4 regions of the Priestia sp. JV24 genome follow, and region 2 is predicted to be linked to each of the others. Evidence: riboswitches for the same ligand, from Rfam matches in the RefSeq annotation. Region 2 holds a riboswitch; each other region holds the start of a gene.
What was found. A riboswitch is a leader RNA that binds a small molecule or an ion and turns the genes downstream of it on or off. The one in region 2 is predicted to bind thiamine pyrophosphate.
Positions count from the first base shown of each region.

Region 1: it holds a riboswitch for thiamine pyrophosphate, as region 2 does, so the genes downstream of both, thiC (phosphomethylpyrimidine synthase ThiC) here and tenA (thiaminase II) in region 2, are expected to answer to the same signal.
Region 3: it holds a riboswitch for thiamine pyrophosphate, as region 2 does, so the genes downstream of both, OK414_RS02605 (thiamine phosphate synthase) here and tenA (thiaminase II) in region 2, are expected to answer to the same signal.
Region 4: it holds a riboswitch for thiamine pyrophosphate, as region 2 does, so the genes downstream of both, thiT (energy-coupled thiamine transporter ThiT) here and tenA (thiaminase II) in region 2, are expected to answer to the same signal.

Region 1 is NZ_JAPCIN010000008.1:29,463-32,923, reverse strand. Features, by position in the region: gene OK414_RS02135 (undecaprenyl-diphosphate phosphatase) at 1-404, opposite strand, end outside; gene OK414_RS02130 (hypothetical protein) at 861-1,151, shown strand; TPP riboswitch at 1,233-1,347, shown strand; gene thiC (phosphomethylpyrimidine synthase ThiC) at 1,461-3,230, shown strand; gene OK414_RS02120 (hypothetical protein) at 3,208-3,396, shown strand.
Region 2 is NZ_JAPCIN010000015.1:315,924-319,384, forward strand. Features, by position in the region: gene OK414_RS10935 (aldehyde dehydrogenase) at 1-606, shown strand, start outside; gene tenA (thiaminase II) at 635-1,324, opposite strand; TPP riboswitch at 1,420-1,517, opposite strand; gene OK414_RS10945 (TspO/MBR family protein) at 1,744-2,490, shown strand; gene OK414_RS10950 (hypothetical protein) at 2,793-2,975, shown strand; gene OK414_RS10955 (sodium-dependent transporter) at 3,152-3,461, shown strand, end outside.
Region 3 is NZ_JAPCIN010000009.1:71,379-74,839, forward strand. Features, by position in the region: gene OK414_RS02585 (amino acid ABC transporter substrate-binding protein) at 1-539, opposite strand, end outside; gene OK414_RS02590 (fluoride efflux transporter FluC) at 864-1,280, shown strand; gene crcB (fluoride efflux transporter CrcB) at 1,281-1,670, shown strand; gene OK414_RS02600 (hypothetical protein) at 1,718-1,933, shown strand; TPP riboswitch at 2,095-2,196, shown strand; gene OK414_RS02605 (thiamine phosphate synthase) at 2,318-2,941, shown strand; gene thiO (glycine oxidase ThiO) at 2,925-3,461, shown strand, end outside.
Region 4 is NZ_JAPCIN010000016.1:172,884-176,344, forward strand. Features, by position in the region: gene OK414_RS13320 (ethanolamine ammonia-lyase subunit EutB) at 1-35, opposite strand, end outside; gene OK414_RS13325 (ethanolamine ammonia-lyase reactivating factor EutA) at 62-1,480, opposite strand; gene thiT (energy-coupled thiamine transporter ThiT) at 1,637-2,245, opposite strand; TPP riboswitch at 2,278-2,378, opposite strand; lysine riboswitch at 2,553-2,737, shown strand; gene OK414_RS13335 (amino acid permease) at 2,840-3,461, shown strand, end outside.

The sequences.
Region 1 (3,461 bases), on a different contig from region 2:
ATCATTAATACAGCTCCGACTACTAAGCCAATTAGTACCGTATTTAAAGAAAACAAATGTTCATCAATGTAATCATCAAACAAAAGTCCTAACACTCCTGCAGGTAACAGTCCAACAATTACCTGCATTAAATTCAAGCGATTTGTCGGTCCAATTGGAGCAGCTGGCTTTTTTCCCAATCCTAATAAATTAATGAAACGATCTTTAAAAATAACTACTACTGCTAAGATCGAACCTAGCTGAATAACAATTTTAAATGTATTAGCTACTGGAGATGAAAATAATTCTTTGGAATTTAACCACAGGTCATCCACAATAATCATATGCCCAGTTGACGAAACAGGAGCAAACTCTGTTAAACCTTCTACAATCCCTAAAATGATTGCTACAATAATTTCCCACATAAAGCTATGTACCTTGCCTTTCTTTCAAATTAATAAGCTTATCGCTTCGTTTTACATGCTCAACTATTTTCCTATTTTGACACTTGCTTTTTTATCATAATTGTTAAAACTATGAAATACAATGTGTATTTGCAAAAAGATAAGAATCTTTAATAATTCGTAATAAAAACCTTACATGCTATAATCAAAAAACACGATATCAGCTTTTATTTATTTTAGAAAGCAGTCACTATGTTCGGTATAAATTCCGGTCCCTTAGCTAAAAATGAATCATCTAGACTATTTTTCTTTAGTATAAAAAATGACTAAATCATTATGTTTTTTCCATCCCCTTTACTGTCATCTATCATTTTAATCAACTAGTGCTTGCTTATACGACATATCCCCTAAGTAATTTGAAACTTTTTTCTCTCTTTTCTCGTATATAGTAGTATCTTTTTTAGGAGGCTTTTTACTATGAATGGAAATGTACGTACAATGAAATGGGTCACTGCTGGGTATGAAGCCTTGCTGGGAATTCCTTTAATTGGCGCGGGGATTGTTATGGGCTTTAGTTATACTCCTCTTTTTATTGGATTTATTCTTCATGCTATCACGCTCATTTTAGCTAATAGACGAGGGTTATCTGCGTATGGAAACATACTAGGGATTGTTACTTCACTGATTGCTTGGATTCCATTTTTAGGGTTTATCATGCATATTATTACAGCTATTGTGATTGCAATCGATGCTGCTAGACAACGCTAATTGTCTAGCTTTTTTTATTTAAGGGTTGATTTTTTACTGAATGATGGTAAACTTAAGCCGTAAATTGAATAATTTGAATGTTATTTCTACTAGGGGTGTCTGATAGCTCAGACTGAGAGAAGAGTGCAATAAAACTCTTTAACCCTTTGAACCTGATTTGGGTTATACCAGCGGAGGGAAGTAGTCTTGAAAAGAATAGTATATGTTTATTCTTTTTTCGCCTATTCCATCGGGTTCTGTCTATCACAGAACCCGATTTTTTTATGGTTCGGTATAGCTACACTTTATGCGAAACCGGAGGAATATGTAATGTCAAAACAAAATGTATCAGTTTCTATGAAAAAGCCTTTTCCAAACAGTCACAAAGTATATGTCCAAGGATCTAGAGAAGACCTTAAAGTGCCTATGCGTGAAATTCATCAGTCTCCTACTACAGGATCTTTTGGGGAAGAAGAAAATAGTCCCGTACGTGTATACGACACGAGCGGTGTTTATACAGATCCCTGTTATGAAATTAATTTACAAAAAGGATTACCGGCTCTGCGTGAAAAGTGGATTGCAGAACGAAACGATGTAGAAACATATCAAGGCCGTACGGTTCAGCCACAGGATAACGGGTATTATGATGGTGATCCAAGAGATCAGTATGAGCGCTTTATCACTAATCGTTTACCTTTGCGCGCGAAAAAAAATCAAAATGTAACGCAAATGCACTATGCAAAAAAAGGAATCATCACGCCCGAAATGGAATTTATCGCTATTCGTGAACAGATGGATCCTGAAGTCGTGCGTGAAGAAGTAGCAAGAGGACGTGCGATTATCCCTAATAATATCAATCACCCTGAGAGCGAACCGATGATTATCGGCCGCAAATTCCATGTGAAAATCAATGCTAATATCGGAAATTCAGCTATTCGTTCAGCTATTGAAGATGAAGTAGAAAAAATGACATGGGCAACGCGTTGGGGAGCCGATACAATTATGGATTTATCAACAGGAAAGGATATCCACACAACGCGCGAATGGATTATCCGCAACTCGCCTGTTCCTGTAGGGACCGTTCCTATTTACCAAGCGCTTGAAAAAGTAAAAGGTGTAGCAGAAGATCTAACGTGGGAAGCATATCGCGATACATTAATTGAACAAGCAGAGCAAGGTGTTGATTACTTTACTATTCACGCAGGTGTACTTTTACGCTATATTCCTCTAACAGCGAAACGTACGACAGGTATTGTTTCACGCGGAGGATCCATCTTGGCGCAGTGGTGTTTAGCTCATCATGAAGAGAACTTTTTATATACTCGCTTTGAAGAAATCTGTGAAATCTGTAAAGCATACGATATTTCTATTTCGCTTGGCGATGGGCTACGTCCTGGTTCCATTGCAGATGCCAATGATGAGGCACAGTTCGGTGAATTAGAAACGCTTGGTGAATTAACTAAAATTGCTTGGAAACACGATGTTCAAGTTATGATTGAAGGCCCTGGACATGTCCCTATGCACCTCATCAAAGAAAACGTAGATAAACAAATGGAAATATGCCAAGAAGCTCCCTTCTATACTCTTGGACCGCTTACAACCGACATCGCTCCAGGCTATGACCATATTACATCAGGTATCGGGGCTGCAATGATTGGCTGGTTTGGGACAGCTATGCTTTGCTACGTAACGCCAAAAGAACATTTAGGTCTGCCAAATAAAGAAGACGTTCGAGAAGGCGTTATCACCTATAAAATTGCTGCGCATGCCGCTGACCTAGCAAAAGGCCATCCAGGAGCACAAAAACGCGATAACGCGCTGTCTAAAGCAAGATTTGAATTTAGATGGAATGATCAATTTAACCTGTCACTAGATCCAGAGCGCGCAAAAGAATATCACGATGAAACACTTCCCGCTGAAGGTGCTAAAACAGCCCATTTCTGTTCAATGTGTGGACCTAAATTCTGTTCGATGCGTATTTCTCAAGATATTCGTAACATGGCTCAAGAAAATGAAAAAGATGTAAACGAAGTAAGAAAAGAAGGAATGAAAGAAAAAGCTAAAGAGTTTGTTAACAGTGGTTCAAATATCTATCAATAATGAAGTAGAACAGCTTAAAGAACAAATTAAGCAGCTTGAAAGAAAGTTATTATTTGTTCAGCAAAATTGTCAGCACATTATCGTTGAATCCTCACATTCTTCCGTAAGACGCTGCATTAAGTGTTTCTATCAGCAAGAAGCAAAAGCTGAGCCAGAAATATTTTAGTTGAAGAAAAATCCGAACGATTCATCGTTCGGATCTTTTCATTGTGATGGTAAACGTAGACTTCA
Region 2 (3,461 bases):
GTGAAAGCGCAGCTTGTAGAGAAACTTCGCGAAGCAATTTCTCAATTTTACGGTAGTAATCCACTTGAAAGCAACCGCTACGGCCGTATTGTCAGTGAGCGTCATTTTACTCGGCTAGTTGAGTTTTTAAAAGACGGAAATGCTATAGTTGGAGGCAGGTACAATAAAAACACGCTAACAATAGAACCTACGGTGTTAAGTGAAGTAAGCTGGACATCAGATGTTATGCAAGAAGAAATCTTTGGGCCTATTCTTCCTATGATTGAATATGAAACACTAGACGAAGTCATTCATAAAGTTCAAGAAAAAGCTAAGCCGTTAGCTCTTTACTTATTTACAGAAAGTGAAGATGTGCAAAACGTGATAACGGAGCGCCTTTCATTTGGAGGAGGCTGTATAAACGATACGCTTATGCATATCGCTACGCCATATTTGCCGTTTGGCGGAGTGGGAGAAAGCGGCACGGGTCAATATCATGGAAAAGACAGCTTTCAGACATTCACTCATTTTAAAAGCATGCTGTCTCAAACAACCAAGTTTGATTTGTCATTCCGCTATCCTTCGGAAAAACAAAGCTTGAAAATGATCAAAAAACTATTGAAATAAAAGAGCCTCCTGATAGGAGGCTTTTTCGTTATTTTGAAAGTAAAAGCTGAGAAAGCGGCCATTTTTCTTGGGTATATGCCATTTCCCAAAATAAATACTCCAGTTCACAGCTTTTGATGAAGTGATCTTTCATACGGTTACGTTCTTCTTCAGTCGCTTGTTCGGCGAGTTCATCAAGCTTGTTACAAAACCATTGTGTTGTGCCATTCATTTCTTCATTATTATAAAACTGAATCCATTCATAAAAAGGATGAGAAGGAGATGGATTTACTTGTTCTGTAATGCGCTGGCCAATTTCAACGTACGTCCATGGACATGGAAGAAGCACTGCAATGATTTCTGCTAAGCTGCCTGTATGCGCAACACTTGTCATATGGTTAATGTAGTGGCTGGCCGTCGGTGAAAGCGTCTCAGTGTGAAGGTCTTCATAACGTACGCCTGCTACTTCACAAAAATTATTGTGAGGGTGTACTTCACTATGTAATACCGTAGAAATGCCGGCATTAAAGGCTTCCATTTCGGTACGCGTGCGGCATTTTGTTAAAGCAGCGCCGTAAATGCGAACAAATGCTGTTAAGTATTCGTAATCTTGAGAAACGTAGTGAATAAGCGCTTCTTTTGGCACGTTTCCTTCAGCAATTCCTTTAATAAAAGGATGGTTAAAAATGGCTTCGTAAATATAGTTTGCTTCTTGTCTTAATTGAGATGAAAATGACATCAAAATCCTCCTTTAATATGAGGAAGTCACAAACAAGCACATAAAGGAAATAAAAAACACTCCGTTTATAAACGGAGTGGCAAAGGACAGTAAAAAACTGAACATTGCCACTTTCCTACGCTGGTATGAGCCAGATCAGGTTCAAAGGGATCAAGAAAACTTGTCTCAGCCGGTGGCACCCCTAGTGGACTTCCTATTAATCTACGTTTAACTTACCATATATTCTGAAAAATAGAAAGCGTTATGGGGAATTGTGTGCTAACAACTTTTCTTTCTTAAAGAGGAAATTTCTTAAAGCTGTTTTTAATCATTTTTGGTTAAAAATGCATATTTTTAGGGAAGAAGAGGTATTAATGAAGGGAAGAGCCGTTTTCGTCTCCGAAACACTCCCATATAAATAGAAGAAAGGAGAGAACAAAATGGCGAAATTTCGTTTGTATGCTGTATTAAATACAGTAGGCTTGGCTATTACACTACTTGTGAATTATTTAGCAAATGCCATTCCAATAGGAGGCAAAACAACGGGAGAAGCTTCTGCGCAAGTTCCTACGTTGTTTACACCAGCGGGTTATGCCTTTGCTATCTGGGGCGTTATTTATTTATTATTAACCATTTGGGTTATACGCCAATTTTTTGCAAGAGAAGATCAAAAGGAAATATATGCACGTATCGGCATTTGGTTTTTTCTAAACTGTTTGTTAAATAGTGCGTGGATCTTTATTTTCCAAAACGATTACTATAAGTTATCTCTTTTAGTTATGCTCTTTATTCTAGGCACATTAATGATTGTGTATTCCACTATTCAGCATTCTCGAATGACGACATGGTTTATGCGTCTGCCGATTTCGCTTTATCTTGGATGGATTTCTGTTGCGACTATTGTCAATGTGTTTGTCGTATTTCAAGCAAATGGAATACAGCACTTGATTGGCTTAAACGAGTTAACATGGACGATTATTATGCTGCTGGTAGGAGCTGTGCTGGGCATTATGTTTACATTAAAAAACCGAGACGCTGTTTATCCGCTTGTTTTTATTTGGGCTTATATTGCCATTGCAGTGAAGCAAAGTGGAAATCAGCCAATTGTCATTACTGTCATCATTTTAGTTGTTTTATTAGCAATTGCCATTATTGTGGGATTGATTAAACGCTATAGACGTTTTTAAAAAGAAGCTCTAGCTTTTGTAAGCTAGAGCTTTTTATGATGCTCTTTTGATTGTAAAAAAGCAGCTGTAAAAGCAATTAAGCTAATTAAAATACCAAAAGGAACAACAATTGGTACGAATGATAAAATAAATGTCATAAGTGTAACCTCCATATTGCATCGGTGCATAATGAAAAATTCAACTTTTTTAAATTGAAGTTCCGCTACTATAGTATGCTAGGCTTTATGTTTGGAGCCTATATGTTTAGAAATAAACGAAAAAGGCAAAATACGTTACATATAGGTTATATAGGAGGAGTTAAAATGGAAACATATTTAGTTGCTTACACAGATAAAGATGATATGGAATATAAACAAGTGACATGCGAGAGCTATGAAGATGCAGAGCGTACGGTTCTTCGTTTAGAGAGAGAAGGGCATATGCATATTGAAGAAATATCAAATCAAGAAGCCTATCGCGGAGACGAATCATCGTACAGAGAATGATTTTTGAATAGAAACATCAAACTTAAAATGAAGAAGCAGCTGCTTCTTCATTTTTTCTATTCTATATAGATATCGTTTTATAGAAAAAAGTAAAACGGGAATGATTTTCTTCTGCATTTATGGTACAGTACTAATCAGGTGAGTTTTGAGTTTAGAAGAGGAGAGAGTAACATTATATGAGTAAAGGAAATCAGTGGTCTTCACGCCTCGGTTTTATTTTAGCATCTGCTGGGGCAGCAATTGGTCTAGGAGCGATATGGAAGTTTCCATACGTAACGGGAACCAGTGGCGGTGGAGCGTTTTTTGCGTTGTTTATTTTATTTACGATTTTTATTGGATTGCCGCTTCTGTTGGCAGAATTTATCATTGGAAGACATACGGGGAAAGAAGCGATTAGTGCTTATAAGGCAATTGCTCCAAAATCCGCTTGGGTATGGATTGGCAGGCTGGGAGTACTAAGCTGTGTCATTTTGCTTTCCTTTTACA
Region 3 (3,461 bases), on a different contig from region 2:
CTCGTAATGTTTGCACCATAAGATTGAGCCATGTCTTTGTAGTTACTTGTTAATGACTGCGCTGATTTTTTTCCTTTTAAATCTTTAAATGATTTGATATCTTTTTCGTCTTTACGAACAATTAATACAGCGCCTGACTGGATGTATGGATCAGAGAAATCGTATTTCTTTTGACGATCTTCACGAATACCCACTTCGTTAGCAATCATGTCAAAGCGTTTAGCATCTAATCCGGCAAACATGCCATCCCACTGTGTTTCTTTGAACTCAGCTTTTACGCCAAGACGTTTAGCTACTTCTTGAGCCAATTCTACATCAAACCCAGTTAGCTTTTGTTTGTCATCATGAAAAGTGAACGGAGGGTATGTACCTTCAGTTCCAATTGTTAATACGCCATCTTTTTTCACTTTATTATATAAATCCTCTTGTGAAGATTTATTGTCTCCATTGTTTGCTTCATTTTTTGAGCTAGAACCGCATGCGGCAAGCACAACTGTGAAAGCTAATAGTAGCGACAAAAGTGCAGCAAATTTCTTCATTTTCTAAACCCCCTAGTATTCTGATAGGAAATGATACTCTGTGATACTAAACAAGAACACAGCAAAAGTCAACAAAAAAAAACTTATACGATTAATGTGACTTAAAATAAGGGAAATATACCTTCTATACACGGTTTGTCATAAGGATACAGAAAGATTTTAAAATTTGGATTAAGTGGATTTTTAAGGGAGATTTGAGGAGTAAAAAGGAAGTTTCATGCGACGATTTTCTCTTTCATTTTTTCATGACTTTTGGTGCAATAAACATATAGTTAAATGTTAAGGTAGAAATAAATTCCTTATGGTACACTTAAAGAAGAATTTATGAAACGGAGCGATATGATGAAAGCCATAAACTTAATCTCAATTGCCTTTGGTGCTATCGCTGGTACATATGCACGTTATTTGCTGAATCTTTCCTTATTATATGCGGGCTACCCAATAGGAACGGTAATTGAAAACCTATTAGGAAGCTTCATACTAGGCCTATTAACAGGATTTTTTGTGTGGAAAAATCCAAAAGAATGGATAAAGCTTGGACTAGGAGTTGGCGTATGCGGCGGTTTTACAACGTATTCAACGTTTGCAGGAGACGTCATTTCTCTCACTCAGCGCCATTTATTTTGGGGAGCCATTTATGTAATGGTCTCTTTAGTAGGTGGAATCCTTCTTGCTTTAGCAGGCTATCTATGCGGTGAAGCGGCAGGGAAAAATTTAGTGAAAGTACATGAGGTGAAGTAAATGAGCATAGTGAGCTTGGCACTTGGCGGGGCAGCTGGAGGAATATGCCGTTATCTTTTGGGTTTAAAAGTTACAAAAACAGTTTCAAACCCTCCTTTTCCAGTATCAATGCTGTTTGTAAACTTGCTCGGTGCGTTTGGGCTTGGTCTTTTTTACGGTAGTTATTATGGAAAGGTTCCGAGTCATGCTTATGATGATTCAATATTTTTAATGATTGGCATTGGGTTTTTTGGTGCCTTTACCACTTTTTCAACGTTCAGTGTGGAAACCGTACAGTTAATTCGAGAAAAATCTTATCGGAAAATGCTGGCGTACGTGGGGATTTCAGCATTTGGAACAGTTGGTTTATTTACAGTCGGTTTACTGGCAGGAACATTTTTATTTAAGTAAAGAGAACGTTTCTAGTAGGGAAAAACAAAAAGACGGAGAAGTAGAGAATGGATAGAAAAGCAGAAGTTTGGAAATACATTTTGTTGATTGTAGCTGTTGCAGGTCAGATCATCGGTTTTTTATTTTTATTTATAAATGTTGTGGCGGCATTTATTTTTTACGGTTTTTATATTCTAACTTTTATTATGTTACTCCTGCTGTTTATATGGGATCGGAAAAAGGAAAAAGACAAGGAAGAATTTGACGACTATACCGATTACTAATCATATAAAAGCAGAATGATGCGGTGCGCCGGACCTCTTACTTAGTAAAGAAGCATAAAAGATACATCTATAAAAGGAAGAGAGCCGTAAGAGCATAAAGAGATATTGTATTTACATCTAGTTGTGTTATAATTTTAAGTGCGAAAACAAAATCAATAAATAGCAATCACTAGGGGAGCTTTTTGAAGCTGAGACGAATGTATTTCGGACCCTTTGAACCTGATCTGGTTTGGACCAGCGTAGGGAAGTGGCGATCATGTTTACATAACGATGCATGCTAACCACTCTACGTTGTAGAGTGGTTTTTTGTATGTAATAAAGCCCTCTACACAAGATGAGGTGATTGAAATTTCTCTTTATTCTGAATGGAAAGGTTTCGATCATGTGGATATTCCTAAATTTCATGTCATTACAACAGATAAGCAGCCAATCGAAGAGCTTCAAAAAGTTTTAACGGCTATCGCGCCTTTTACGGGCGCCGTTCATATTAGAGAAAAAGAGAAAACGGCAAAGCAGATTCAATGTTTACTAGAAAGCTTGCCATTTTGTCGCTCTAAAATTATTGTGAATGACCGAGTTGATGTAGCGCATGCTTTAAAAGTAAAAGGCGTACAGCTTGCTTATCATAGTTTAGACGTTTCGATTGTTATAGACGCATTTCCTTCTCTTATTGTCGGAAAATCAGTTCACTCTGTGGAAGAGGCTTTAGAAGCTGAAAAAGATGGTGCTCACTACATTCTATACGGACATATTTATTCAACACATTCAAAAAAAGGATTAAAAAGTCGAGGGGTAGCAGCACTAAAAGAAGTAGTAGATGCTGTGCAGATACCGGTTATTGCCATTGGAGGAATTACACCTGTAAATGCCAAAGAGGTGCTTCAAACAGGAGCACACGGTATAGCTGTGATGTCTGGTGTCATGCTTGCGCAAGATCCCCTCAAAGCGATTAAACAATATTCTCATATATGGACATCTGGAGGTGGAGAAAATGAAGCAGCATTATGATGTACTGTTAATCGGAGGAGGTATAATCAGCTCTTCTATCGCTTATCATTTGTCAAAACAAGGAGCGTCAGTAGCTATTCTTGAACGCAATCAAATTGGTTGTGAAGCTTCAAGTGCAGCCGCTGGTATTTTAGGTGCTCAAGCTGAAATTGATGAAGAAGGTCCTCTTTTAGACCTTGCTATTAAGAGCAGAAGCATGTTTCCTGAACTGGTGAAGGAACTAAAAGAAAAAACGGCCATCGACGTAGAGCTCATTCAAAAAGGCTTATTAAAAGTTGCTGTAACAGAAGAAGATGCACACGTATTAAAGAAAAAAGCCGCTCAGCACCACGGGTGGGATGAACATGTAAGATGGATCGATGTAAAAGAAGCGCGTTTGTTAGAACCCGGGCTCTCTCCAGACATATACGGAGCCATTACAATACCGGGAGACGGCCAGCTAGCTCCGGCTAAGTTAACGCAAGCTCTTGCTCATGGAGCCTTGTATCACGGAGCAGATGTATTCGAATACTGTGACGTT
Region 4 (3,461 bases), on a different contig from region 2:
AATGTTTCTCCTAATAATCGTGTAGTTTTAAACATCGTTTCCTCCTTGTATATTTAGTAGATTACAATGAAAAAGCGAGCGTTTTAACGGAAACGGAGATCGCTTCTCCAGCTACTGGTAACCCTAGATCGATGTAATCTCCATGCGTAAAATCAATTTGATCTAAACAAATAATTTCTAACTCTTTCCTCTGTTTAGCTAGTGCTTGTCCTAAAGCTTTTGCAATATCTTGTTCGCATAGAACAACGAGGCACTTAGCTCCCTTAAAACAAGCAATAAATTCAGCGCTTATTATTTTTGCTAATTCTTGAAGCATCTTATAGCTGCAGTAAGGAAAATGAGATAAAGCAATAGCAACGGGAGGATCTTCTGCACTGAAAATAGTTGAAGCCTGCATACATGACGCTCGAGCTCTTTCTTGAAACAGCTGCTGATTCCACGTCTCCTCTTGCTGAACGGGTATCTCTATAATCGGAATATTTTTCAGCGGCAGCCGCTTCGACCCAATATATACGGTTGATCCGCTAACCTCTGTATTTTGCATACCAGCACCAATTACAGTAGCGCGCGTTGTCTCAGCGGCTTGAGATACTTGGATGGATTGAAAATGATATGCTAGAAGCGGACCAACGTCTCCATGTATGGCCACTTCTTCCACTGTTTTTGGCTTTTGCTTCTCCATCATTGCTCCTACTCCTCCTGAAACCATGATCGTTTCGGGGTGTATAGAAGATCTTGTATGAGGAGAAACGAGAAGCGTGGAATTTTGATTCAGCGCTTTTACATAATTCACGGTTTCTTCAGCTAGTAATTGACAGATAGACGAGAGCTTTTCAAATGTTGCTTTTTCACCTTCTCGCAGTATTAAAGAATTATTTTTTAAAAATTCAGTTAAATAAGATGAGATGTAGGTTACAAAACCGTCTGAATTCAGCCGAATTAATCTTCCTCCTACATGCAGTGTAAACGTTTCTATCACTTTTCCATTTTGACATAAAGCGATGTTAGCAGTGCCTCCTCCTACATCAATATTGGCAATTACTGCATTTGTTTCAGCGGAACGTTGGATTGCTCCTGATCCTTTTGCTGCTAACATTCCTTCCAAGTCAGCGCCGGCTGTTGCAACAACAAAATCCCCAGCATGTTCGGCTAGATAGTGAAGGATACTTTCTGCATTTTGCTTTCTAGCCGTTTCTCCTGTAATGATCACAGCACCTGCCTCCACTTGATCTAAGGAGATTCCTGCATTCTTATACTCTTGTTCTAGTAGTACCGTTAATCTTTGAACATCGATTTCAACCTCGTTTAGCATAGGGGTGGTATAGATAGAACTTGCATACGTTACGCGACGATCAATAATTTGACAGCCTGGCAGCGTAAACTGATTTTGTTGATTTGCTATTAACAGCTTGCTTACAATCAGCTTTGTTGTGCTTGTTCCGATATCTAAACCTATGCTCGTTATCCATTTCTGTAGCATGCTATCAATCCCTTATCTCGTTTGAATATGGTGATTATCATAAAACAGTTTTTTGAATATTTCACTAACTATGTTATCAAACCTGACACACTTTTGTGTAAACAAAGGTGACAAATGACAAAAAAGACTAAATCTTGGTAGATTTAGTCTTTTTGCTTATGATGAGTGTGATTTAGTTACAATCATTCTTGATGCGGATGGAATTAACAGTGAAAGGATAACTAGACATGATAGCAACGACCCAATCATCGAAATCCCGTTCATCGAGAAAGAATACCATAGGACAGGCATTCCTTTTGGTGCAGCAAATCCCCAAAATATTAAGCCTGCAATGAAATGGCAAAAATAACGAGCGAAACTTCCTATAATTAAAGATAAAATAATAAAAAAGAAAGCTTTTGATCTTTGATTATTAGCTAAGTATCCTTTAATAGAACTAGAGAAAATCCCGCCAAATCCAATAAAGGTAACAGCGATAACATACTCTATAAAAGCTTGCAATGGGGTTAAAATATATGCATTTCCTAAAGCTAATTGCAATATTCCCCATAAAAATCCGGATAAAGCTCCTCCTTTGACTCCCCATCGAAAGCACATAATAAAAATAGGAACCATAGAGAACGAAATGCTTACGCCTATTGCAATTTTTATAGAAGGTAAAAGATCAATTAAAAAAGCCAATGCTGCAAAAATAGCTATTTCAATTTTAGCCTGTAAAGGTAATGCTTTATTCACGTTTCTCACTCCTGTTTTTGAATCATTCATATCAAACGGTTTACACAGGAGTAAGCAAATATATGCTACTATTCCCACATTCCTGCGCTAGCGTTAACTAACAGGTTCGAAGGGTCTGAACAATTTGTTCACTCTCAGCACGGCGGCTCCCCCTGTGGTACGTTCGGATATTTATGTAGTATTATGACAACATTCATTATACCATATGTAACAAAATAGATTCGAGAGATTTCAAAGATGTTTCTATTTTCTGAATCTATTTTTTATAATGACAATCGTTTTAGTATTTGGTATACTTCTTTTATGTCAATTGAATATAAAAAACCCTCATCCTAATCGATGAGGTAGAGGTCGCAGTTTTTAATAGTAAAGTAACGGAAATGCAGAGAACATTGAGGATGTTGCTTGAAAGGAAAAATTGCCGAAGTTTAGATCACTTCTCGGTTGATTTAAGCTGGGGCTGTCTCCGAACAGGAACAGAACTGTCACATCATGCGAGTGATGTGAAGAGCTATCTTCACGGAAGGTTGACGCGGTTTTCAGATTTAAAAGCGCGCACATATACTGCGGGCTTTTTTTATGTTATCCCGTCTCTTTCCGTACATTCGAAAGGAGTATTTATCTATGCAAGAGCAACAAGAATTAAAACGTGGGTTGAAATCTCGCCACTTAACGATGATTTCATTAGGAGGAGCCATCGGAACCGGCTTATTCCTAGCAAGTGGTGGAGCAATTCACACAGCAGGACCTGGGGGAGCGCTTTTAGCTTACGCTATCATTGGCGTCATGGTTTACTTTTTGATGACCAGCCTAGCGGAGCTCGCAGCTTATATGCCTGAAGCTGGTTCGTTTAGTACGTATGCATCTCGTTTTGTAGATCCATCCTTTGGTTTCGCTCTCGGATGGAACTATTGGTACAACTGGGCTATTACAATTGCAGCTGAATTATCCGCTGGAGCCCTTATTATGAAATTTTGGTTCCCAAACTCTTCTTCTATTTTATGGAGTGCCCTGTTTTTATTAATTATGTTTGGGCTTAACTACCTTTCTGTAAAAGGATTTGGTGAATCTGAATTTTGGTTTTCGTTAATTAAAGTAGTAACGGTTATCATCTTTTTAGTTATTGGCATTATGATGATTTTTGGTATCTTTAACAATGAAGCACCAGGGTTTAAAAACTTCACGCTTGGTGATGGACCCATTCACGGTGGATTCTTTACTGTCTTAGGTATTTTTATGGCTGCTG